One region of the Brevibacterium sp. CT2-23B genome, then DNA from elsewhere that is predicted to be linked to it. Evidence: riboswitches for the same ligand, from Rfam matches in the RefSeq annotation. Region 1 holds a riboswitch; each other region holds the start of a gene.
The links. Region 1 has a riboswitch for thiamine pyrophosphate ahead of HIM68_RS15570 (ECF transporter S component). Riboswitches for the same ligand answer to the same signal wherever they lie in the genome.
Positions count from the first base shown of each region.

Region 1 (7,667 bases):
ATGGGCCGCCACCCGTGCTCGCTTGGAGGCGGCCGGGGGAGCGTCGGCGAGTCACAAAGAGCTCGCCGACGCTCTCTATCCCCAGTTCTACGGCAGAGTCGACAACCACGGCTGGTGGGTCCAGGGCGCCGTCGTCGCTTACGAGCAGGAGATCGGACGCCGAGTCCCCGGCCAGCGCGCCGACGGCACTTTCGACGTCGCCGTCTCCCGCACCATTCCCGGCGATCGTTCCGCACTCATCGAAAAATTCGCGTCCCTCGTCGGCGACACCCTCAACGAGGTTGCCCTCGACGGTGATCCCCGCACCTCGGAGACGGCGAAGCGCTCCTTCTGGCGAGCCAACCTCGAGGGCGGCACCAAGGTCGAAGCCGCAGCCGAGACGAAGAGCGAAGACAAAACCCTCTTCGTCCTCACCACGTCAAAGCTTCCCAGCCCCGAAGCCCTGGAGGAATGGCGGGCCTTCGGCAAGGACTTCCTCAAACAGCTCTGAGCTCTGACCGTCCGGCAGTTTTGATCGACCGCCGGTGGAACAGCTCCGACCTCTTGTGAGCACGGCAGCTCCGAGACACCCGATCCGCCTCAGCCGATGATCGGGTTCCAGACTCCGAGCATGTGAGCCGCACCGATCGCGACCGCGCAGACAGCCAGACTGAGAAGCACCGCCACGACATCTCGGACCGCGAAACTCGACCGCCTGCGCCACGTGTGGCCCGGACGACCGAATGCCCGTCCCTCCATCGCCATCGCCAGGTTCGTTGCCCGGCGAATCGAGACCACGAGCAGGACGAACACTCCGCTGAAGAGGCTGCCCGTGCGCCGCAGAAGCGAACCGCCCGCGACGCCTCTGGCCCGCCTGGCCATCGCCAGTACCTGCCACTCACTGACCAACAGTCCGAGCAGACGCGAGGCCGCGAGAACCGAGACCACGACGAGCTCCGGCAGCCGCAGGTGCTGAATGAGCGCATCGGCGAGATCACGCGGATCGATCGTCGACGCGAGCACAATGAGCGGGATCGCCAAAGCCAGGGCACGGACGAAGATCGCCGCGGCGGCCGTCAACGAACCCGTGGTGAACAGAATCGGACCGAAGTCGACGCCCACATCCCCGGTCTTCTCCGCCAACAGCGCCGTGCCCCAAGCGGCGAGCAGAGCGCCGGCGGGGAGGAACCACAGCCGCTTGGCCGCGGCCACCAGATCGAGTCCCGTCGCCGGCAGCGCCAGCACTGCCGCGAGCAGCACCACCCCGGCAGAGATGAGATCAATGCTCAGCAGCGCCCCGACCATGAGGATGAGGGCCACTGCGATCTTCGTCAGCGGATTGCACCGAGCCAAAGCGGTGGAACGCACCACGGGGATGAGCTGTCCCGGATCCTGTACGGCGACCTCGGGGGAGGGGCGAGAACGCACATCGAGACTCTCACTCACCGCGATCACCCGCCCTGACACGCGATTCCGACTCGTCGACGACATCGCGATCTGCACTCAGGCAGCCACCGAGCTCGAGGACATCGGCACCTATGGCCTCGAGGAACGCCTGATCGTGGCTGACCGCGACCACCGCGGAACCGTGTACCAAGGCATCGAGGAACATCTCCACCAACCCCGCCCACGTCAGCGCATCCTGACCGAAGGTCGGCTCATCGACGATGAGCACCCGTGGCCGGGGCGCCAGCATCGTTGCCACCGACAGGCGTCGCTTCTCCCCACCTGAGAGACTCTGCGGATGAGCCTGCGCCAACCCGGTGAGACCGAGTCCCTCAAGAAGCTCATCCACCCGTGCCTGCGACTCGGCGGCAGACCATCCGGCCAGTCGGGGGCCCAGCTCGAGTTCGGTCGCCACGCTCGAGGTGAGGAACTGGTGTGCCGGTTCCTGGAAGACCATGCCGATGTGCGCCGCCAGCTGCTTCGACGGCCAGGCGAATGGCCGGGCCCGTTTGGCTCCGTCCCGCAGGGGCGCCTCGGCGAGGACCTGTCCGGAGAATTCGGGCAGAAGGCCCGCCAGGGTCAGGGCCGTGGTCGATTTGCCTGCCCCGTTCGCACCGACGATTCCGAGTGCCTGACCGGCACGCAGGCTCAGGTCAAGGTCGGTCGCGGCGGGGGTGGCCATGCGCGGTCGAGCAACGCTGAGCCGATGGGTGCGCAGCAGAACCTCGCCGATGCGGCCCGACGTCCGATCGATTCCCGCGGTTCCGCCTCGGCGCGGGTCGGGGGAGTGCCGCGGCATCCAGATTCCGCAGTCGACGAGTGTGTCGGTCAGGTCCGGATCGGAGAAGATCTGCGCGGGCGGACCTTGGGCAGCAATGCCGTCGCGGCCGAGCACGATGACCCGGTCGACGTGATCGATCCACAGCTCGACCCGGTGTTCGACGACGAGCATGGTCGCCTGTGTCTCGGCCTGCACGGTGAGCACGGCATCGCGGACCTCGGTCGCTGAGGCGGGATCGATATTGGCCGTCGGTTCGTCGAGGACGATGACCTCCGGGGCCATCGCATGGATCCCGGCCAGAGCCAGCCGCTGCTTCTGCCCACCGGACAGAGCGGCACTCGGATGCTCCGGCGGCAGATCGAGTCCCAGCGCCTGCAGGGACTCGGGGACCTGAGCGTCGATTGTCTCGGACGGGAGTCCGAGGTTCTCCATCCCGAACGCCACATCATCACCGATGCGGGAGAAGATCACCTGAGAATCGGGATCTTGGAGGACCAGCCCGGTGCTGCCTCGGCGGGGATCCGGTTTCTCACCGCCGACGAGGAGTTCACCGGTGGCCTCACCCGATTCCTCGGGCAGGACACCGGCGACGGCGTGGAGGAACGTCGATTTGCCGGCCCCGGAGGCGCCGAGCAGCAGCACTTTCTCTCCGGCCGTGATCTGCAGATCGAGCGGTCCGACTGCCGGCTGGTCACGGTCGGTGTGTGTCCATGAGAAGCCGGCGGCCGTGATCGGCAGCGCCATCAGCGCAGTCGGCCTGAGGCGAAGGAGCTGAGCGCTCCGGTAGCCGCGATCGCCCGGTAGGCGAACCAGGCGCCGATCCCGGAGATGACGAGGCCGGAGACGATCGCGCAGACTGCGTAGATCGCCTGGAAGCCGAACTGCCATTCGGCGTTGTACATGATGTTCTCGCTCACTGCCATGAACGCAGCCGCCAGCATGCCCGATGCGGCGGTGACCCACAGGGTGAAGCGCTTGTAGCCGAAGGCGGCGAAGACGAGTTCGGCACCGAGGCCCTGCAGCAGACCCGAGAGCAGAACGGTTGCTCCGAAGTGGGAGCCGAGGACGGCTTCGACGATGGCCGCGATGAGTTCGCACAGGAGCGCGGCACCGGGTTTGCGGATGATCGCACCGGCGAGCGGACCGGCCAGCACCCAGAGCCCGGCGATGAGGCCGATCGACGGCGGGAATGCCTGGAAGGCGAGTTCGAGGACCTTCCAACTCAGCGCCAACACCCAGAACACGAGTCCCACGGCGATGCCGAGAACGGCGGTGGTGACATAGTCGACCACCCGCCACTGTTTGGATTTCGGCGCCGCGGTGAAGGCACGTGAAGGGGTGGGGGTGGTGTTCGGCGTGGTGGTTTTCGGCATTGTGCCTCCTCATTTCAAGGAGGGGTGAAGAGTCTCGACTTCCTTCGACGGTGCTAACCGCATCAGGTTCGAGGGTCTGCAGCTTCTTCTGCACTCTCAGCGCCCCTGACGGCGCTCCCCTGTCGTAGCCACCACTGTACAACAGGGGAGCGGGGCAGCGACCGGGATCCGTGGCGACGCGGAGGCCGGGGGTGGTCATCGAGGATTCACTTCCCGTTCCCATTCCCGTCGATGGGCCTCGAACAACCGGACACTACTGGTCAGTAGGAATGGGCGGGTGAATACGCATCGACTTAAGAGACCGCTCAGTGCCCTGTCCGCCGCCACCCTGCTCGCCGCTCTGGTGGCGGCCCCGGTGCCCGTGCGTGCCGAGCCATCTCTCGGTTCCGGAGGGGCGACCGCGACCCAGGGCGCGAAGGCCGACTCTGCTCAGACTCCGAGCCCTGACCGGACGGATTCGCCCGCCGAGGCGGACGCGGGGAGCGAGGCGATCACCGATACCGTGTTGCAGGTCGGGGCCGACTCCACGGCGCGCAACCTCTCGTGGATGAGCGAGAGTGCCGGTGGGGGAGAGGTCCGGTGGGCACCGGCTAGTGAGGTCGACGGCGGAAAGCTCCCCGCCGATGCTGACAAGGCTGAGACCACGGACTCGGGCCTTGCCACCGACCTCAAGCGTCACTTCAACCATGCGAGCATGACTAACCTGGAACCCGACACCGAATACGCCTACCAGGTCGGCAGCGACAAGGACGGGTTCACCGAGGTGCAGCAGTTCACCACAGGATCGTCCGGAGGCGTTGACGAATTCCTCGTCTTCGGCGACCCTCAGGTCGGCGCCGGAGGCGGAGATCCCGACGACGCGGCCGGTTGGGACCGGACCCTGTCCTCGGCAGCGGCCACCGCCGACGACCCGAGCTTCTTCTACTCGCTGGGAGACCAGGTCAACTCCGCCGGCAACCAAGAGCAGTACGCTCAGTACCTGGCACCGGAAGCGACCCGGACGATCCCGCAGGCGACGACGATCGGCAACCACGATGTGTCATCGAAAGCCTACGAGCAGCATTTCAACCGACCCAATGTCAGCCAGGACCACGGCGGTGGCGGCGTCATCACCTCCGGCGGCGACTACTGGTTCATCGAGGACGGAGTCCTGTTCCTCAACATCAACTCGAACAGTTCGGATATGGACGCCCACGCCGAGTTCATCGAGGAAGTCGTCGCCGAGCATGGTGACCAGGCACGGTGGACTGTGCTCGGGTTCCACCACTCGATCTATTCGACGGCCACGCACTGGGATGACCTCGATGTGAAGCGGCTGCGGAAAGCGATCCCTCCGGTCGCGGCCCGCAATGACATCGACCTCGTCGTCTCCGGCCACGACCACATCTATAACCGCACCTTCCTCATGGACGGCGAAGGCAAGCCTGTTGAGGGCTCCGAAGCGGGAGCCGAGGAAGAGAAAGAAGACGGGCAGACGCTCTACCTCACGCTGACCTCGTCATCAGGGTCGAAGTTCTATGACTACGTTCCCGGCCTCGACTGGGAAGGCAAGAGCGTCCACAACGACGTGCCCGCCTTCACGCGGGTCCGGGTCAGCGACGAGGCGCTGCGGGCGACGACCTATGAGGTGCCAGCAGGCGGGGCATCGGCCGATGGTGAGCGCGCGGAGGCGCAGGCCGCAGCCGAGCAGATCGACGATGTCGAACTCAGGCGCGCCGAGGCGGAAGAACCAGCCCCGGATGACGACGCGGAGGCCGATGCCGGTGCAGACGCCGGTTCCGGCGCCAGCGCGGGTGCCGACTCCGCGGCAGGTGCTGATGATGCAGGTGCGAATGATGACGCCGACAGTGCAGGAACGAGCGACGACGCGGACGCAGGTGCCGAGGATGCCGGAACCAGCGACGACGCTGGTACGGGTGGCACCGCCTCCGACAGCGCCGCCTCCGACGGTGCTGCCTCGGGTGGTGTCGGGTCTGACGGTACCGACGACGAGAACGGAACAGACTCGGGGACAGCAGATGCCGGCACTGCCGACTCCGGCTCCGAGGCAGATGCAGCCGAGGCAGATGCGACCGAGGCGAACGCCGCAGGAACGGGCGATGATTCGGATTCATCCGGGACCGCCTCGGCGAGTGGGGATGGAGACCTGCCCCGCACCGGCGGTGGGCTCGCACTGCCCTTGGCCGTCGGCGCGGGAGCGCTGGCACTCGGTGCGACACTTCTCGTGGTGAGCCGTCGCCGCCGAGGTGCCGGGCTCAGCTGATCGGCACAGCCGTGCTGATCAACCCGGCGCTGTCGATCAGCTCGGAACCACCATGACCGGACCCTCGGCGTGGTTGAGGACTCCGCGCGAGACGGATCCCAGCAGTGCGCTGCGGATCCGTCCGCGCCCACGGGTGCCCATCACCGTCAGCTGTGCGCGGGAGCTGATCTCGACAAGAGTCTCAGTCGGATCGCCGACCGGCACCGAGGTGGTCACCGTCAGATCCGGGAACTGCTCCGACAGCGTCGCGGCTTCCTTCTCGAGTGATTCGGTCAGCTGCCTCTGTCGACGCGCGGTGACCTCGGAGCTGAGTTCGAGGTCGGGGTACCAGTAGAGCCATTCCTCACCGGCCGGCAGCACCACGACGAGTTCGAGTTCCGTGCCGCGTAAGGCGGCCTCGGCGGCTGCCGTGAACATGGCGACCCGACCGGTGTCGGAACCGTCGACCGCGACGACGACTGGGCCGTTGCCGGCCGTTGCCGAGGCCGACCGTTCGGAAACGACGATCGTCGGGCAGTGAGCGTGGGCAGGCAGCGCCGTGGACACGGATCCGAGGACTCGACCCATGAAACCGCCGCGGCCGCGGGCGCCGACGATGGCGACCTCGGCATCGGCGCTGAGCGTGACGAGCGCACCGGCGGAATTGCCGGGTGCCGTGCGGAAGGACTTCTCACCGGAGTAATCGCGCAGAAGTTCGACCGCCTCGGCGAGGGTCTTCTCTGCTTCCTTCTTCGCCTTGTCATCCTCGGGTTCACTGGGGATGGAGGCCATATTCGGATAGATCATCGTCGGCAGCTCATACGCGGTGACGACGGTGAGAACGGTTCTGCGGCGTTCGGCCTCGACTGCGCCGTAGCGGACGGCTTGGGCGGCGAGTTCCGAGCCGTCGAAGCCGACGAGGACGCCGAGTTCGAGGTTGAGGCCGGATTCGGACGAACTGGTTTGAGCAGACATCTCGCACCTCTCGATCGGGGCCTGTCCAACCCAGACGCCGACGACGGCCCCGACTGGCGGTATCGTCCGCGTCGCTTTCAGTCTACCAAGAAGGTTCTACAACTTGTAGAAAAAACGTGGGGCGAGAAGGTCCGTCTCACCTGGGCGTGCATCCGGCTCAGACGCGGAAGCCCAGATGGGCCAGTGCGATGCGCAGGATATGGTCCTGGCCGTAGCAGAGCTCGCCGACGATATCGGGACGCATGGTCTCCTCGGGGGTCAGCCAATCGAGGCTGAGGGCATCGGCCCGCGGGGTGCATTCGCCGCGGACCTCCATGATGAAGCACATGGCGATCGCATGCTGGCGCGGATCGTGGAGGAGGGCCGAACCCTCGGTGGGGAAGTACTCGGCGATGTGGAACGGGCTGATCGCAGGCGGAATGACCGGCAGCGCCATCGGGCCGAGGTCGTTCTCGGCATGACGCACCAATGCGGTTCGGATCGTCTCGTGGAAGCGGATCCGCCCGCCTACGACCTCGCGTCCGAGGGTGCCGTCCTCGAGGCTGCGCAGCAGCAGGCCGATGCGTTCGACATTGCCGGTCTCGCCCACCCGCACCGGGATGGCGTTGACATAGGGGATCGGCATGCGTCTGCGCAGGCGCGCGTATTCCGCGTCGTCGAACCAGTTCTCGTCGAAGTCCAGGGCAGTCCGAGTCATGACCCAATATTCCCACAACCATCCCTTGCGGCAGAAGAGCATGGGAACCCCGTTGGTGAACTGGGACACGCTTCGGGTAAAATATCTTGATGTCGAGATAAATTTCCGACCGGCAGGGACCTGTCGAGTGACGTGGCCTACAGTTGTGTCAGCACTATGTGACCATTTCCGGTC
Region 1 is NZ_JABBYK010000006.1:150,254-157,920, reverse strand. Features, by position in the region: gene HIM68_RS15585 (hypothetical protein) at 1-490, shown strand, start outside; gene HIM68_RS15580 (energy-coupling factor transporter transmembrane protein EcfT) at 580-1,407, opposite strand; gene HIM68_RS15575 (ABC transporter ATP-binding protein) at 1,418-2,950, opposite strand; gene HIM68_RS15570 (ECF transporter S component) at 2,950-3,579, opposite strand; TPP riboswitch at 3,602-3,710, opposite strand; gene HIM68_RS15565 (FN3 domain-containing metallophosphoesterase family protein) at 3,857-5,842, shown strand; gene HIM68_RS15560 (universal stress protein) at 5,879-6,796, opposite strand; gene HIM68_RS15555 (DUF4916 domain-containing protein) at 6,954-7,493, opposite strand.

Region 2 (7,667 bases), on a different contig from region 1:
CCGGAGCCCGATCAAGCTGCCGGCCGCCGTGATTGGAGACGACGAGTCCATCGGCTCCGATCGACTGAGCGCGGCGGGCATCCTCGGCGGTGAGAATTCCCTTGACGAACAGGCGTCCGTTCCACTGTTCGCGGATCCACCGCAGGTCATCGAGGTCGAGGGTCGGGTCGAACATCGTCTTCGTCATCTCCGCGAGGGACTGGGAGGTGTTCGACAGCGACGCGTATTTCGGCGGTTCGGTGGTGAGGAAGTTGAACCACCAGCCAGGTCGATAGGAGGCGTCGAGGATGGTTCCCAGCGTCAGTCGGGGCGGGATCGTCAGACCGTTGCGGTGATCGCGCAGACGCTGACCGGTGATCGGAGTGTCGACGGTGACCAGCAGGGTCTCGTAACCGCTGGCGGCGGCCCGCTGGATCAGATCGAGGCTGCGCTGCCGATCCTTCCACAGGTAGAGCTGGAACCACCGGGTGGAATCCGGCGCCGCCTGCGCGACGTCTTCGACCGAGGTCGTGCCCATCGTCGACAGTGAGAACGGGATTCCGGCCTTCGTCGCCGCACGCACTCCGGCGACCTCGCCTTCGGAGTGCATCATGCGGGTGTAGCCGGTCGGGGCGATGCCGAAGGGCAGCCGGGTTCGGGCACCGGCGATCGTCGTCGACGTATCCGGCGCATCGACTCCGTGGAGGATGCGCGGAAGGAGCTCAACGTTGCCGAGCGCCTCACGGTTCTTCGCCAAGGTCCGCTCGTCCAGAGCGGCACCGTCGACATAGTCGAACGGCGCGGTCGGCGTCACGCGCTTGGCGATGCGGCGGAGGTCCCAGATGTCTGCGGCCGACTCCAATCTGGCTGCGACCCGGTCGAGTCGGGGCAGGTCGAACTGCAGCAAGGGGGCGAGCTCACTCAGATCGGGCAGTCGGCGCTTCATCTCTCTCCTCGTTCTCGGTTGAGGTAGGCGAGCACTGCCGCGACACGGCGGCTCGTGGTCTCCCCTGCCTGGAGGCCGAGTTTATCGAAGATGGAGCTGATCGCCTTTTCGACGGAACTGACCGAGACGAAGAGCCGTTCGCCGATTCCCCGGTTCGACAGTCCTTCGGCCATCGCCTCGAGCACTTCGCTCTCACGTGGAGTCAGCGTCGACAACGTATTCTGCCTTTCCGAGGTGGTGAGCAGCTGCCGGACGACGTCGGGGTCGATGACCGTTCCTCCCTCTGCGATCCGCTGTACGGACTCGAGGAACCGGTCGATGTCGGTCACCCGGTTCTTCAGGAGGTAGCCGACGCCCACCGATTCGGTGCTCAGCAGCTCCGTCGCATACTCCCTCAGCACATACTGGCTGAGGACGAGGACTCCGATATCCGGGAAGCGACGTTTGATCGCCAACGCCGCTTCGAGTCCTTCGGTGGTGTGAGTCGGAGGCATCCGCACATCGACGATCGCCAGGGTCGGGCGCAGCTCGGCGACCGCCCGCAGCAGCTCCCCTCCGTCTCCGACGGACGCGACGACGCTGATCCCTTCGTCTTCGAGCAGACTGCGGACGCCCTCTCGCAGCAACACCGCGTCATCGGCGAGGACGACGCGCATCCGGTTCTCTGTCTGGACCTCTGTCGTGTTCACTTCTGTCTCTTCTCCTTCGTCGTGCTGCCGTCCTGTGCGTCGGTCCCGAACGGGATCCGAGTTCGAACTGTGGTGCCTGCGCCCTCAAGGGAGTCGACCTCGAGACTCCCGTCGAGCGCTCCGACCCGCCGTGTGAGCCCTTGGAGCCCTCCCCCGCGCGGATCGGCTCCACCGACACCGTCATCGGAGACGGTCACGGTCAACGCGGTCCGGGGCTCGGCGACGATACTCACCGTGATCGCGGACGCCTCGGCGTGTTTGACGACATTCGTGACGGCTTCACGGACGACGAAGTAGGCGGCAGATTCCACTGCGGGCGGAAATCTGCCTTCCGGCACGGTCACGAGGGTCAGCGGAATAGGACTGCGACCGGCGATCCTCTCGAGCACGGTTCGAAGACCATGGTCGTCCAGCGCAGTGGGATAGACCCGCCAGGCGACTTCCCGCATCTCGTCGATGAGGTCCTGGGACTGGACCAGCGCATCGTCGAGCAGCGCTTGGGACTTCGCCGGGTCAGAGGCACGCCTGGCTCGGGCGATGAGCACGGACAGGGAGACGACATTCTGCTGCACGCCGTCGTGCAGGTCCCGTTCGATCCGGCGTCGTTCCTCGTCGATGGCGAGCACGACTCCACGGCGGGTCGTCAGCAGCTCGCTGATGCGGGTGTACACGGCGAAGGGACGCTCCACCTCGACGAAATGAGCGTCGATGCGACCATGCGCCCAGCTTGCCGCCTCGGCCAGAGCGACGGCGCCGATGAGGTTCGCCGCCCCGTAGAGGACACCGACGAAGAGCGTGGGTTGCGAGATCGACCACATGTCGAACCCGATGTTGACCGCTCCCCCGATGAAGAATCCTTGGAAGAGCGATCCGAGAGTCACGACGAAGAATCCGCCGAGGAGGTTCGCGGTGGGAATGATGGCGAGTGCTGCGACCAAGCCGTTGCCGAGCAGGAACCGACGTTTGGTCGGCTCGTCGGCGAGGACGAGTCCGAACCCGCGAGAATGCCGAGCGAGTTCCCAGCTCCGCACCTTCGCGGCCATGCGTGAGGTGGGCGGAAGCACGGAGGCCATGAGCAGCGGCAGACACAGCAGACCGCCCCACGCGACGGCGAGTACGGACCGCGCCCACCGCGCGGTGAACATCCGTACTTCCGGAGGAAGGCGGGTGGACAGCGCGCTCGGCCAGGGCATGAGTCGATCGTAGCAACGCCTGACGCCGCCTCCCAGAGGTTCGGCCGCAGTCTCGGATTCCGGTTTTCCGCAATGGCACCTGCCGGTCGGCCGCACTGACCGTGCGCCCGACCGCGTACCGGCCCTGCCGTCTTGTGCCTAGCGTGGATGAGTATGGATCTCGCACTCGAGCTGCTCACCGCCACCCTCACCTCTCCGTGGGTGTACCTGCTCATCGCCGTGGCCGCGGCACTGGACTCGCTCGTGCCGATTGTGCCGTCGGAGACTCTGCTCATCACCGCTGCGACCTTCGCCGCGACGGGGCACCCTCACCCGGCAGGACTCGTCCTCGCCGCTGCCGGAGGGGCTCTCCTCGGGGACCTGGCGGCTCACCTCGTCGGCCGATTCGCTGCGACCGGGGTCGGCCGATGGCGACAGTGGGCGAGCATCGCGAACCTGCTCGACTCCGCCCACACGGTCTTCTCTCACCGAGGCGGGACCGTGCTCATCGCCGGCCGATTCGTTCCCGGGGGCCGCAGCCTGGCCACCATCGGCTCCGGTCTGCTCGGGTTCCCGATCCGCACTTTCCTGCTCTGGGACGGGATCGGCAGTCTCGCTTGGGCGCTCTATTCGACGGTGATCGGACTCATCGGGGGAATGATCTTCGAGGACCGGCCGCTGCTCGGAGTCGCCGTGGGCATCGGCATCGCCCTGGCCATCACCGGCAGCGCCGAACTCGTCCGCCGATTACGCCGGCGCCGCAGAGGACGCGCACGTCACCGATTCACCGAATTCCAAGCCCGAGATGTCACGATGGCAGGGATGTCTCAAACATATGTGTGGTACGTCAGCTACGGGTCGAACATGGCTCGCGATCGGCTCGCCTGCTATCTGCAGGGCGGGCGACCGCCCGGGGCGATGGTCACCTATCCAGGTGCCAGGGACGCAACACTGCCCCGCGCAGAAGCCGGGATCGAACTGCCCGGAACGATCTATTTCGCCGGCGAGTCCAAGGTGTGGGGCGGCGGCATGGCCTTCTACGATCATTTCCTCCCCGGACCGACCCCCGCCAAGGCCTACCTCATCACTGCCGAACAGTTCGCCGATGTGGCGGCACAGGAGATGCACCGACCGCCCGAACCGGACAGTCCACTGGAACGCCTCGTCTTCGATCTGGCAGCCGGCAGCTCCCACTCTCTGGGTCCGGGCGGGTACGAGACGCTGCTCGTCCTCGATGATGTCGACGGTGTCCCGATGGTCACGTTCACCGCCGCGCATCGTTCGTCCGACGTCGAACACGCTCAGCCGCAGGAGCCGTATCTGGCGATGCTGCGCACCGGCATTGCCGAAGTCAGAGCCGCTTCTGGGCTTCCCCTGCCCGCAGCTGCACAAGTGTGAGGTCGAGCAGCGGAGTCGCCACTCCCAGATCCTCCGCCTTGATCGACAGGTCGCCGAGGATGTGCTCCGTTTCGCTCGGCAGCCCTGCCGTCACATCCCGGTAGAGGGATGAGGTGAAGGCGGAACCGTCCTCGGTGAGCATCTTGATAGTCATGGCGTGGGAGGCTTCCGACACCGGGTGTCCTGCCGCAGCCGCCACGGCTTCGAGCTCATCGACGATGGCATACACGTGCGATCTGCCGCCGGCTTCCATGATCGCTCCGACCGGGGCGCGGAACAGGCAGGTGACGACTCCTGCCGCGGCGATGAAGATCCATTTCTCCCACAGCCCGTCGATGATTCCATCGACGGTCTGGAGTTTGAATCCGGGCACATCGAGCGCCTCGGAGATGCGTGTGGGCACTTCGGCGCCGTGGAGATCTCCGATGGTCATCACGGCCAGGTCGGTGAGCTGGACGACGGCTCCGTCCCTGATGGTGCCGACGATCTTGACGAACCCTCCGAGCACCTGTCCGGGGTATCTGCTCTGCAGCTTCTCGATCTGAGCCATGCCGTTGAGGAACGGAATGATCGTCGTCTGCTCGCCCACAGCCGGTCCGATATCGGCGATGACCGAGTCGAGTCCACCCGCTTTGACCGCGACGATGACGAGGTCGAAGGTTCGTGGTGCGGCTGTGAGTTCCTCAGCGGTGATGACATCGACCTGATTCGTCCGATCATCACCGGGTGCAGTGAAGCGCAGCCCCTCCGCGCGGACCGTCTCCGCCCGTGCCTGCCGGAGCAGGAAAGTGACATTGCGTCCGGCCTCCTGCAGATAGGTGCCGAACGCTCCGCCGGTCGCCCCCGCCCCGGCGATGAGAATCGACAGGTCGGCGCCAGCACCCATTCCGTCGGATGCGCTGTCAGCTGCTTGGGTCATTCCAACTCCTCCTTGAGCTCCCGCGCGGCCGCAGCGGGATCCTCAGCCGAGGCTATCGCACGGACGACGACGGCACGCCTCGCGCCCGCCTGACGGATCGCGTCCAGCCTCTCCCCGGTCGCGATACCGCCGATCGCGAACCACGGTTTGGCCGCCTCGGCGGCGGTGGCGGTCAGCAGCGCCGTCCCCACAGAGGCGCGGCCTGGCTTCGTCGGGGTCTCCCAGACCGGCCCGACACAGAAATAGTCGGTCTCCGGGTCCGCCTCGGCGGCGAGCGCCTGCTCGAGGGAATGGGTCGAGCGGCCGAGGATGACATCGGGTCCGAGCACAGCCCTGGCCTGAGCACTGGTGAGGTCGCCTTGACCGACGTGGAAGACGTCGGCGTCGGTCAGCAGCGCAACGTCGGCACGGTCATTGACTGAGAAGAGCTTGTCGTGACGGGTGGCGATATCTTTGAGGACCTCCAATGCCGCGATCTCGGCGCGGGCCTCGAGGCTCTTGTCCCTCAGTTGGATGATGTCGACACCTCCACGGTAGGCGGCGTCGAGGAACTCGGCGAGGTCGCCCTGACCGGTCCGGGCATCGGTGCACAGGTAGAGCTTCGCCTCTGCCAGTCGCGCCTCTCTCCAGGCTCTCTTCGTCTGCCGCGCTGCGGTGCGCGGTGGCATCTGTGTGGTCATGGTCATAGAGTAGAGGAGTTCGCGGGAGCCTCCCAACGAGGCTGAGAGGGCGTAGGAGCCGACCGTCAGACCTGATGCGGATCATGCCGCCGGAGGGAGAAGCTGTGAGAGTCATTGTCGTCGGCGCCGGGATCATCGGCCTGTCCACGGCCTGGTATCTGCGCCGCCTCGGTACCGAAGTCACCATCATCGATCCTGCGCCCGCTCAGGGTGCGAGCCATGCTGCCGCAGGGATGCTCGCTCCCGCCGCCGAGGTGGTCTGGGGGCAGACTCCCCTGTACCCGCTGATGCGAGCCTCCGCGCAGATGTATCCTCAGTTCTCCGCCGAGGTGGCGAGCGCCGCTGGCAGCGATCTCGGTTTTTCGGATGCCGGAACATTGGTGTGCGCCGGTGACCGAGCTGATCTGCAGGCTCTGCGGGAGCTGCGCGATGCACAATCGCGGTCCGGTTTCGCCACCGAGCTCATCACCGGCAGTGCTGCCCGCCGGGTTGAGCCGTCGTTGTCGCCTGCCGTCGCCGGGGCAGTCCACATTCCAGGCGATCACTCGATCGACCCCCGTCGGCTCACTGCCGCATTGCTGACTGTCCTGTCCTCTCACTCAGGAGGCTTCATTCGCCAGCGGGCGGCCAGCCTGATCAAGGACGGCGATACGACTGTGGGAGTCGCACTGGGCGATGGCCGCCGGTTGGAGGCCGATCAGGTGATCATCTGCGCCGGCAGCGCTGTGTCCGCGATCGTCGGTGCCCCGCAGCTGCCTCTGCGTGAGGTCTGGGGTGATGTTCTGCGACTGCGCGCCTCCGCGAAGGCGACTCCGCTGCTGAGCCGCACCATCCGCGGGCTGGTCAATGGTCGCCCCGTCTACCTGGTTCCTCGCCCGGACGGCGAGATCGTGCTCGGTGCCAGTTCGCGTGAGGACGGACTCTCCGGCACTCCGGCCGGGACGATTCACCGGCTGCTCGCCGACGGGCAGCGACTGGTCCCGGGCATCCTCGACGCGGAGATCACCGATATCACCACCCGTGCCCGGCCCGGTTCTCCGGACGACCTGCCGATGATCGGCCGCATCGATCCCGGCTGCATCGTGAGCACCGGGTATTTCCGCCACGGCATCCTCTTGGCCCCGTTCGGCGGCAGGCTCGGTGCCGAGCTCGCCCTGGGCGTCGCCTCCGACTGGCCTCCTGACGGGACGCTCGAGTCCGTGTCCCCACACCGCTTCACCACAGACCACACCAGTGCCTACCCGATGAGGAGCAACGCATGACCGACCACGAACACTCACCGACCATCGTCCTCAACGGCGCTCGCCATGAGCTGCCGGGTGCCACCTCGGCGCTCGACCTCATCGCCGACGTCACCGGACGGGAACTGAACCCCGATGGGACACCAGCCGACGGCGGCCGCCTGGGCATCGCCCTGGCCGTCGACGGTGAAGTCATCCGTCGCGGTGCCTGGTCCGACTACACCCTGGCCGACGGGCACACCGTCGACATCGTCACCGCTGTGCAGGGAGGTTGAGATGACCTGGACGATCGATGATGTGGAGATGTCGTCTCGCCTCGTGATGGGCACGGGAGGGGCGAGTTCCCTGAGCATTCTCGAAGACGCACTCGTGGCTTCGGGAACCGAGCTGACCACTGTGGCGATGCGCCGTTTCGATGCCGAGTCCCGCGACTCAGTGTTCACAATGCTCCAGCGTCTGGGTATTCGGGTGCTGCCGAACACCGCCGGCTGCTATACGGCCCGGGATGCCGTGCTCACCGCCCGACTGGCCCGAGAGGCGCTGGAGACGAATTGGGTGAAGCTCGAGGTCATCGCGGATGAGGACACCCTGCTGCCGGATCCCATCGAGCTCTTCGCCGCAGCCGAGGAGCTCGTCCTCGATG
Region 2 is NZ_JABBYK010000001.1:291,966-299,632, reverse strand. Features, by position in the region: gene HIM68_RS01390 (alpha-hydroxy acid oxidase) at 1-925, opposite strand, end outside; gene HIM68_RS01385 (response regulator transcription factor) at 922-1,581, opposite strand; gene HIM68_RS01380 (sensor histidine kinase) at 1,611-2,807, opposite strand; gene HIM68_RS01375 (DedA family protein) at 2,961-4,184, shown strand; gene HIM68_RS01370 (ketopantoate reductase family protein) at 4,138-5,103, opposite strand; gene thiE (thiamine phosphate synthase) at 5,100-5,783, opposite strand; TPP riboswitch at 5,795-5,898, shown strand; gene thiO (glycine oxidase ThiO) at 5,888-7,045, shown strand; gene thiS (sulfur carrier protein ThiS) at 7,042-7,299, shown strand; gene HIM68_RS01350 (thiazole synthase) at 7,301-7,667, shown strand, end outside.
Region 2: it holds a riboswitch for thiamine pyrophosphate, as region 1 does, so the genes downstream of both, thiO (glycine oxidase ThiO) here and HIM68_RS15570 (ECF transporter S component) in region 1, are expected to answer to the same signal.

Region 3 (7,667 bases), on a different contig from region 1:
GGCGACAGATCTCCGCCGGACATCGCGACCCCGTCGAAGCCGACGAGGGAGATCCGCCCGTCGTCGTGGTTGGGGTTGAGGATGGTGATGTCGAGGCCGAAACGCGAATACCAGGGGCGCGTCACCTCGGCGCTCTCTTCGTCCCACCACACGTAGAAGAGGAACGGCACGTTGATCCCGGCCTCCGAGTAGAAGAACGGGGGACGCCGCTCACCTGCGGTGACGTCGAAGGGAACGACGTTTCCCTCGATCGGGGCCGGGCAGGTGGCGAATGAGGTGAACGCGAACGGGTAGTTCACCGCACGGTTGAAATCGATGACGAGCGACCCGTCCTGATTCGGCACTCCGAGGTCGATGGTCCGCCACGCAGCGGTGGTGCTCCCGTTCGTCGAATCGTGGAAGTCCAGTTGGAGTCCGGTCTTCGGGCACCCGGTGGCGAGCAGGCTCACCTCACCGTGCGAGGTCTCGAAGGTGACGGTTCCCGCCGCCTGTGTCTGCAGCTGCAGGTCCTCTTGGGCGGTTTCGATGGTGTAGGTCTTGAACGGGTCGAACCTGGTGAACCGGGCGAGGAAGACGAAGTCCGGGTCCGGGTCGAAGACCGGAACCTCGAAGAACTTCCCGAGCAGCGGGGACTTCGAATTGCGCACACGCACGCCGAGGCGGCCGCCCCGATCGATGAGTTCGTAGAGGACGTTGCCGACGGTGAACCAGTTGAGCGAGCCGCCGTTCGGAAGCTTCGCGCTGAACCCATTCTCTTCCACGCGGACCTGTGGCTTGGCGGGCGCTGCTGCGTGCCAGTCGGATCCGCCGTCGGACCCCGCATCGGATCCGGCATCCGTTCCGGCAGAAGAGTCGGCACCCGCAGCGTCTGCCGCAGCCGCGCCCGCACCGGACTGGTCCATCACCCTCGGCAGAGTCGAGGTGTCGCTGGGCACGGCCGGGCTGGTCGCACGGGTCGGTCCTCCGCCGTTCACGCCAGAAGCAGCAACGGCACCAGCCGACTCACCGTTGCCGACCTTGCTGAGCAGGTCGAATGTCTCGGCTGCGGGGCCGGCCTTGATTCCGGTCTTCAGGGATACGGTCACCCAGCCGTCGTCGACGGTGAACGTGCCGGGGGCGTCGGTCCAGGTCGATTCGGCGTCGAGCCAGTGGAGTCCGACGACACTGAGCCAGCCGAACGGTTTCGCAAGGGCTGAGTTCCGTGAGTCGCGCCAGGTGTTCCACTCCGTCACGAACTGGTTCACGTCGAACACTCCTTGCCGTCGCTGGTGCGGTCGCAGGGTCGCTGCCCCCGCCTGATTCTCGGACCCGGTGGCAACCCGGCGTCTGAGACCTGATCTTCTTCACCTCCAAACTACCGCAAACGATAGGCTGGGGAAATGAATGAATCACTCCCGAGACCGGATGTGGCCGCGACGACAGCGGCTGACCTCGGCGACTTCGTCAGCGCATCTCCCAGCTCCTACCACGCGGTGGACACGGCAGCGAAACGCCTGGAAGAGGCCGGTTTCTCCCGCCTCGACGAGTCCGTTCCCTGGGTGCTGACGCCCGGAACCGGGCACTACGTCATCCGCGACGGCGCGCTCATCGCGTGGATGAATCCCACCGTCACCGAGGTGGCTCCCCGGTTCCGTGTGTTCGGCTCCCACACCGATTCCCCTGCGTTCAAACTTAAACCCGGCGGCGAGTTCACCGCCGAAGGCACCCGCCAGGTCGGGGTGGAGATCTACGGCGGGCCGCTGCTGAATTCGTGGCTCGATCGTGAGCTCGCCTTCGCGGGTCGACTCAGTCTCGCCGACGGCAGCATCGTGCTCGCCCGCACCGGGCCGATCGCCCGCATCCCGCAGCTCGCGATCCACCTCGACCGGCAGGTCAATGAGGGCCTGGCCCTGGACAAGCAGCGTCACACCGCTCCCGTCATCGGTCTGGCCGACCTCGCCGAGGCGGACATCATCGAACTGCTCGCCGCCTCTGCCGGGGTCGATGCCGAGTCCGTCGTCGGCCACGATGTCTACACCATTCCCGTTCAGGAGCCGGCCCTCTTCGGTGCCGCCGAAGAGTTCTTCGCCTCGCCGAGGCTGGACAACCTCCTGTCCGTCCATGCCGGCGTCACCGCGCTCACCCAGCTCGATGCCGACGGGCTCGACGGCATCCCTCTGTTCGCGGCGTTCGATCATGAGGAGATCGGGTCGAATTCGCGTTCGGGCGCGTGCGGTCCGTTCCTCGCCGATGTCACCGAGCGCATCGTCGCCTCCTTGCTGCCGCAGTCGACGCGCAGCGATTATCTCGCGTCGATGGCCACCTCGGTGTGCGTCTCCTCCGATGCCGGGCATGCTGCCCACCCGAACTATCCGGAACGGCACGATCCGCATGTCCGCCCCAGCCTCGGCGGAGGACCGCTGCTCAAGCTCAACGCTCAGCAGCGCTACGCCACGGATGCGGTAGGCGCCGCCGTATGGTCGCAGGCGTGCGCGGCCGCCGGGGTCGAGTACCAGGATTTCGTGTCGAACAATGCGATGCCCTGCGGGTCGACGATCGGACCGCTGACCGCAACCCGACTGGGCATGACGACCGTCGATGTGGGTCCGGCTCTGTACTCGATGCACTCGGCGCGCGAAATGGTCGCGGTCTCCGACGTCGTCGCCCTCGGTGCGGCAGCGAAGGCGTTCCTCCAGGGCAGCTGACCCCCAACCTGTCGCTCGAGGAGCCGCAGTTGTCCTCACTGCGTCATTCGTGATACGAACGGCACGACGCCACGGGAGCCCGCTGCAAGGGCTGAGATCGGACTGGATCGTCCGAGACCGTAGAACCTGATCCGGTTGATACCGGCGTAGGAAGTGAGGACTGCAGATGACTGCATTCACCCCTGAAACACCTGCCCCTGCCACGACTTCGTCTGACGCAGATTCGCACGACCAGTTCACCCTCAAGCAGTATCCGACGCATTCGCCGGCGTGGGTCGAGGACGAGGAACACGGCATCCGCGTTCCCGTGACCCGCATCGAGCTCGAGGACGCGAACGGTCGGGACAACGATCCCGTCGACGTGTACCGCACTGTCGGACCGGGCAGCATTCCGGAGGAGGGACTGCCCGCTCTGCGATTCCCGTGGATCGAGAATCGTCTCGACACTGAGACGTATGACGCCCGCGGCCACCGCATCGCCGATGACGGTCGTGCCGCCGTTCGCCGAGGTGCCCCGTCACAGCAGTGGAAGGGACGCAAACCGGTTCCGCGAAGGGCCAAGTCCGGCCGCACGGTGACCCAGATGCACTACGCAAGGCAGGGCATCATCACCCCGGAGATGCGGTTAGTGGCGCTTCGCGAGCAGTGCGATGTCGAACTCGTGCGCGCCGAGCTCGCCGCCGGTCGCGCGATCATTCCGAACAACATCAATCACCCCGAATCCGAGCCGATGATCATCGGCAAGGCGTTCCTCGTCAAGATCAACGCGAACATCGGCAATTCCGCGGTCACCAGCTCCATCGCCGAGGAGGTGCAGAAGCTGCGGTGGGCCGCGAAGTGGGGTGCCGACACCCTCATGGATCTGTCGACCGGCAATGACATCCACACCACCAGGGAGTGGATCATCCGCAATTCGCCGATCCCCATCGGCACCGTCCCGATCTATCAGGCGCTGGAGAAGGTCGACGGCGATGCGAACGCACTGACCTGGGAGATCTATCGCGACACGGTCATCGAGCAGTGCGAGCAGGGTGTCGACTACATGACCGTGCACGCGGGTGTGCTGCTGCGCTACGTTCCTCTCACGGCTGACCGGGTCACCGGGATGGTCTCACGCGGCGGGTCCATCATGGCCGGCTGGTGCCTTGCCCACCACGAGGAGAACTTCCTCTACACCCACTTCGATGAACTCTGCGAGATCTTCGCTCGCTACGATGTTGCTTTCTCGCTCGGCGACGGACTGCGGCCGGGTTCTATCGCCGATGCCAATGATGCCGCCCAGTTCGCCGAGCTCGACACTCTCGCCGAACTCACCGAACGCGCTTGGGCCCACGACGTCCAGGTGATGGTCGAAGGGCCCGGGCACATTCCGCTCCACCTCGTGCGGGAGAACGTCGAACGTCAGCAGGAGCTCTGTCACGGTGCGCCGTTCTACACCTTGGGTCCGCTGGTTACGGATATCGCGCCCGGATACGACCACATCACCTCGGCGATCGGGGCGACGGAGATCGCCCGCTACGGCACGGCGATGCTCTGCTACGTCACCCCAAAGGAGCATCTCGGGCTGCCCGACCGTGACGACGTCAAGACCGGGGTGATCACGTACAAGATCGCCGCGCATGCCGCCGATATCGCGAAGGGCCACCCGGGGGCGACGGCCCGCGATGATGCGCTGTCGAAGGCTCGATTCGAATTCCGGTGGCGGGACCAGTTCGCCCTCGGCCTCGATCCGGAGACCGCCGAGGCGTTCCACGACGAGACGCTGCCGGCGGAACCGGCGAAGACCGCGCACTTCTGTTCGATGTGCGGTCCGAAGTTCTGCTCGATGCGCATCTCCCAGGACATCCGCGACACCTACGGCAGCGCCGAGGCGCAGGAGGCCCTGGCGGGAATGCAGCAGAAGAGCCGCGAGTTCCTCACATCGGGCGGAGAGGTCTGCCTGCCCGATCCGACCGTCGGCCTGCGGGAAGGCTGAGTCCGGCTCCGGGCCGGATCCCGCCCGTCGGCCCTCAGAACAACTGAGGAACGGGGGCCCCGGAGAATCCTGGCCGCGGGCCGCGCTGCCCGCCATGCGAAGCGTGGAGCTCCGCTCCTCGTCAGCGTCGATCAAGGCGGAGCGCGCCTACTGGACTGTACACAGATCGACAGACGCGCCACGCCTTGAATGAGCAGTTCGGAGACGATGTAGGTTGACGGTATGAGCGAACTCCAGCGTGCCTTCGACGCGCACCTGCACATCATCGATCCGAGCCATCCGCTGATCGAGAACAACGGTTATCTGCCCGATCCGTTCACGGTCGCCGACTATCGCGCGCGACTGCAGAGCCTCCCCGATATGGGAGTCGAGGTTGCCGGAGGAGCCGTCGTGTCCGGTTCGTTCCAGGGCTTCGACCAGGGGTACCTCATCGAGGCGCTGCGCCAGCTCGGCGACAACTATGTCGGCGTCACCCAGCTGCCGGATGAGACCACCGATGATCAGATCCGACGCCTCGACGAGGCCGGCATCAAGGCACTGCGATTCAATATCGCCCGCGGCGGTTCGGCCACCCTCGATGCCCTCGACAGCTTTGCCCGACGGGTCCATGACCTCGCCGGATGGCACGCCGAGCTCTATATCGACGCCCGCTCCATCGATGAGGATCTCGCCGCACGCATCGTCTCACTGCCGGCGGTGAGCATCGATCATCTGGGCATGCACGAGGACGGGCTGTCCACCCTGCTGCGCCTCGTCGAGGCAGGAGTGAAGGTCAAAGCCACCGGTTTCGGCCGTGTGGAGCTCGATCCCGCCGAGGCGGTCCGTCGCATCGTCGACACCGACCCGACCGCGCTGATGGTGGGGACGGACCTGCCGTCGACGCGGGCACGTCGCCCCTTCGCCGATGCTGATTTCGCACTCCTTCGTCAAGTACTCACCCCCGCCGAGGCGGACGCCGTGTTCTGGTCCAATGCGGCCCGGTTCTACGGCGTCGAGTCCGCATCCGCTGAGTAGACGTTCATCTCCGGCCACTAGCATGAGTGAAATGAGTTCACGTCAGTCGAATCTCGCCTCCACTCTGCATAGCCTCGACGGTCGCAGCTACGGCAATCTCAAGCAGATCCGCGGCCGCTACAGCTTCGGACCGGTCACCGTGTTCATCGACCGAGTCCAGGCCGATCCGTTCGCCTCACCGTCGAAGGTTCGGGTGCGCGTCGACCGTGCCGATGCGAAGTTCCCGCTCGACCTCACCACTGATCGGGCCGATCGCATCGCCGCCGCCGACTATCTGCTCCGGGCCGGCAACGAGGTGCTTGCGAAGCTCGGTCAGCGCGCACTCATCCTCGGCCGTCCCGGGCAGGAGGTCCTCGAGCGGACGAACATCCTCATCGATGACGCCGGGGTCGAGGCACGACTGCTCGTCAATCTGCCTGCACGCGGCCGCCGCATCCTCGGCCATCAGGCAGCGGACATCCTCACCCGTGATCTGCCGGATTTCGCCGAACGGCTCTTCCTCTTCGACCGTTGGTCAGACGCCCCAGCAGGCAGAGGAGGGAACACTCACGGCCCATCGGCCGAGGGGCTCGCCGACCACGTCCAACTGCACCGGGATCAGCTGGAACTGCGCAGCCACCTCGGCGAAGCAGGACTCATCGGTCTCGTCGGAAATGGTGCGATTCTCCCGCGGACGTCCGGGGATTCGGACCTGCCGATGAAGTCCTCCGATGCGGTTGCCTTCACCTCCCCTCCCGAACTTGAGCACACTGTCGAACTCTCCAGCGGCCGCACCGTCACCGGCATGGGCATCCCTCGCGGGGTCACCGTCATCGTCGGCGGCGGCTATCACGGGAAGTCGACGATTCTGCGCGCGCTCGAACGCGGCGTCTACCCGCATATCGCCGGCGACGGGCGCGAATGGGTCATCAGCGACCCGACTGCCGCCTCCATTCGAGCCGAGGACGGTCGCGCCGTCACCGGCGACGACATCTCGGCGTTCATCAACAACCTACCCTCGGGCTCTGACACGAGATTCTTCTCCACGACGAACGCCAGCGGGTCGACCTCGCAGGCGGCCAATCTCGTCGAAGCGATCGAGGCGGGCGCGAACACCCTGCTCATCGACGAGGACACGTCGGCGACGAACTTCATGATCCGCGACGAACGCATGCGTGCGCTCATCCCCGCCGAGCGGGAACCGATCACCCCGTTCGTCGACCGCGTGCGTCCGCTGCTGACCGAGCAGGGCGTGTCCACGGTGCTCGTCGCCGGCGGGTCGAGTGCGTTCTTCGAAGTCGCCGATCACGTCATCGCGCTCGACGCCTATGTGCCCAAGGAAGTCACGGACCAGGCGCATGACCTCGTCGGCGTCACCGCCGCCGACCTCGAAACGGCTCCAACCGGCAGCGACCCGGACACCGGTTCGGACTCCCTCGCCTCCCCCGCTTTCGCCGCCGCACCGCGTGTGCCGACGGCGAAGTCGCTGCGGCCGGCGTCGAAGACGAAGACCGCTCGGGCGAAGGGATCCGACCGGATCCAATTCGGCCGCGACTTCATCGACCTCATCGCCATCGCTCAGCTCGTCGACGCTCAGCAGGCGTCGGGAGTGGCCGAAGCTCTCGAATACCTCGCGGAGATCTTCGACGGACGCACCTCCCTGACAGAGGCGCTGACCGAGGTCGTGGACATGCTCGATACTGAGGGCCTCGACGGAATCACGGGGCACCGCGACCATCCGGGCCACCTGACCCGGCCGCGACGGCAGGAGATCGCCGCCGCACTCAACCGCTACCGGGGCTTGAGCCTCGAATGCTGAATTTCCGTGAAGTGACTTGCCACCATGACTATCCGGGACAACTCAATATTCCGTCGCCGATGGAATGTGGTGATTTCCCGAACAGTTCCCGATCTGCCGCCGAGGCGGCCCAACACCACCGCTGACGTGCGCGCCCGAACGGTCCAACAGTCCTACCCGTCCAGCACCCCAACAAGCTCCGTGGCCGTGCCGACCG
Region 3 is NZ_JABBYK010000004.1:128,970-136,636, forward strand. Features, by position in the region: gene HIM68_RS11625 (DUF1684 domain-containing protein) at 1-1,244, opposite strand, end outside; gene HIM68_RS11630 (M18 family aminopeptidase) at 1,380-2,684, shown strand; TPP riboswitch at 2,746-2,853, shown strand; gene thiC (phosphomethylpyrimidine synthase ThiC) at 2,851-4,659, shown strand; gene HIM68_RS11640 (amidohydrolase) at 4,882-5,673, shown strand; gene HIM68_RS11645 (ABC-ATPase domain-containing protein) at 5,705-7,471, shown strand; gene HIM68_RS11650 (thioredoxin domain-containing protein) at 7,624-7,667, opposite strand, start outside.
Region 3: it holds a riboswitch for thiamine pyrophosphate, as region 1 does, so the genes downstream of both, thiC (phosphomethylpyrimidine synthase ThiC) here and HIM68_RS15570 (ECF transporter S component) in region 1, are expected to answer to the same signal.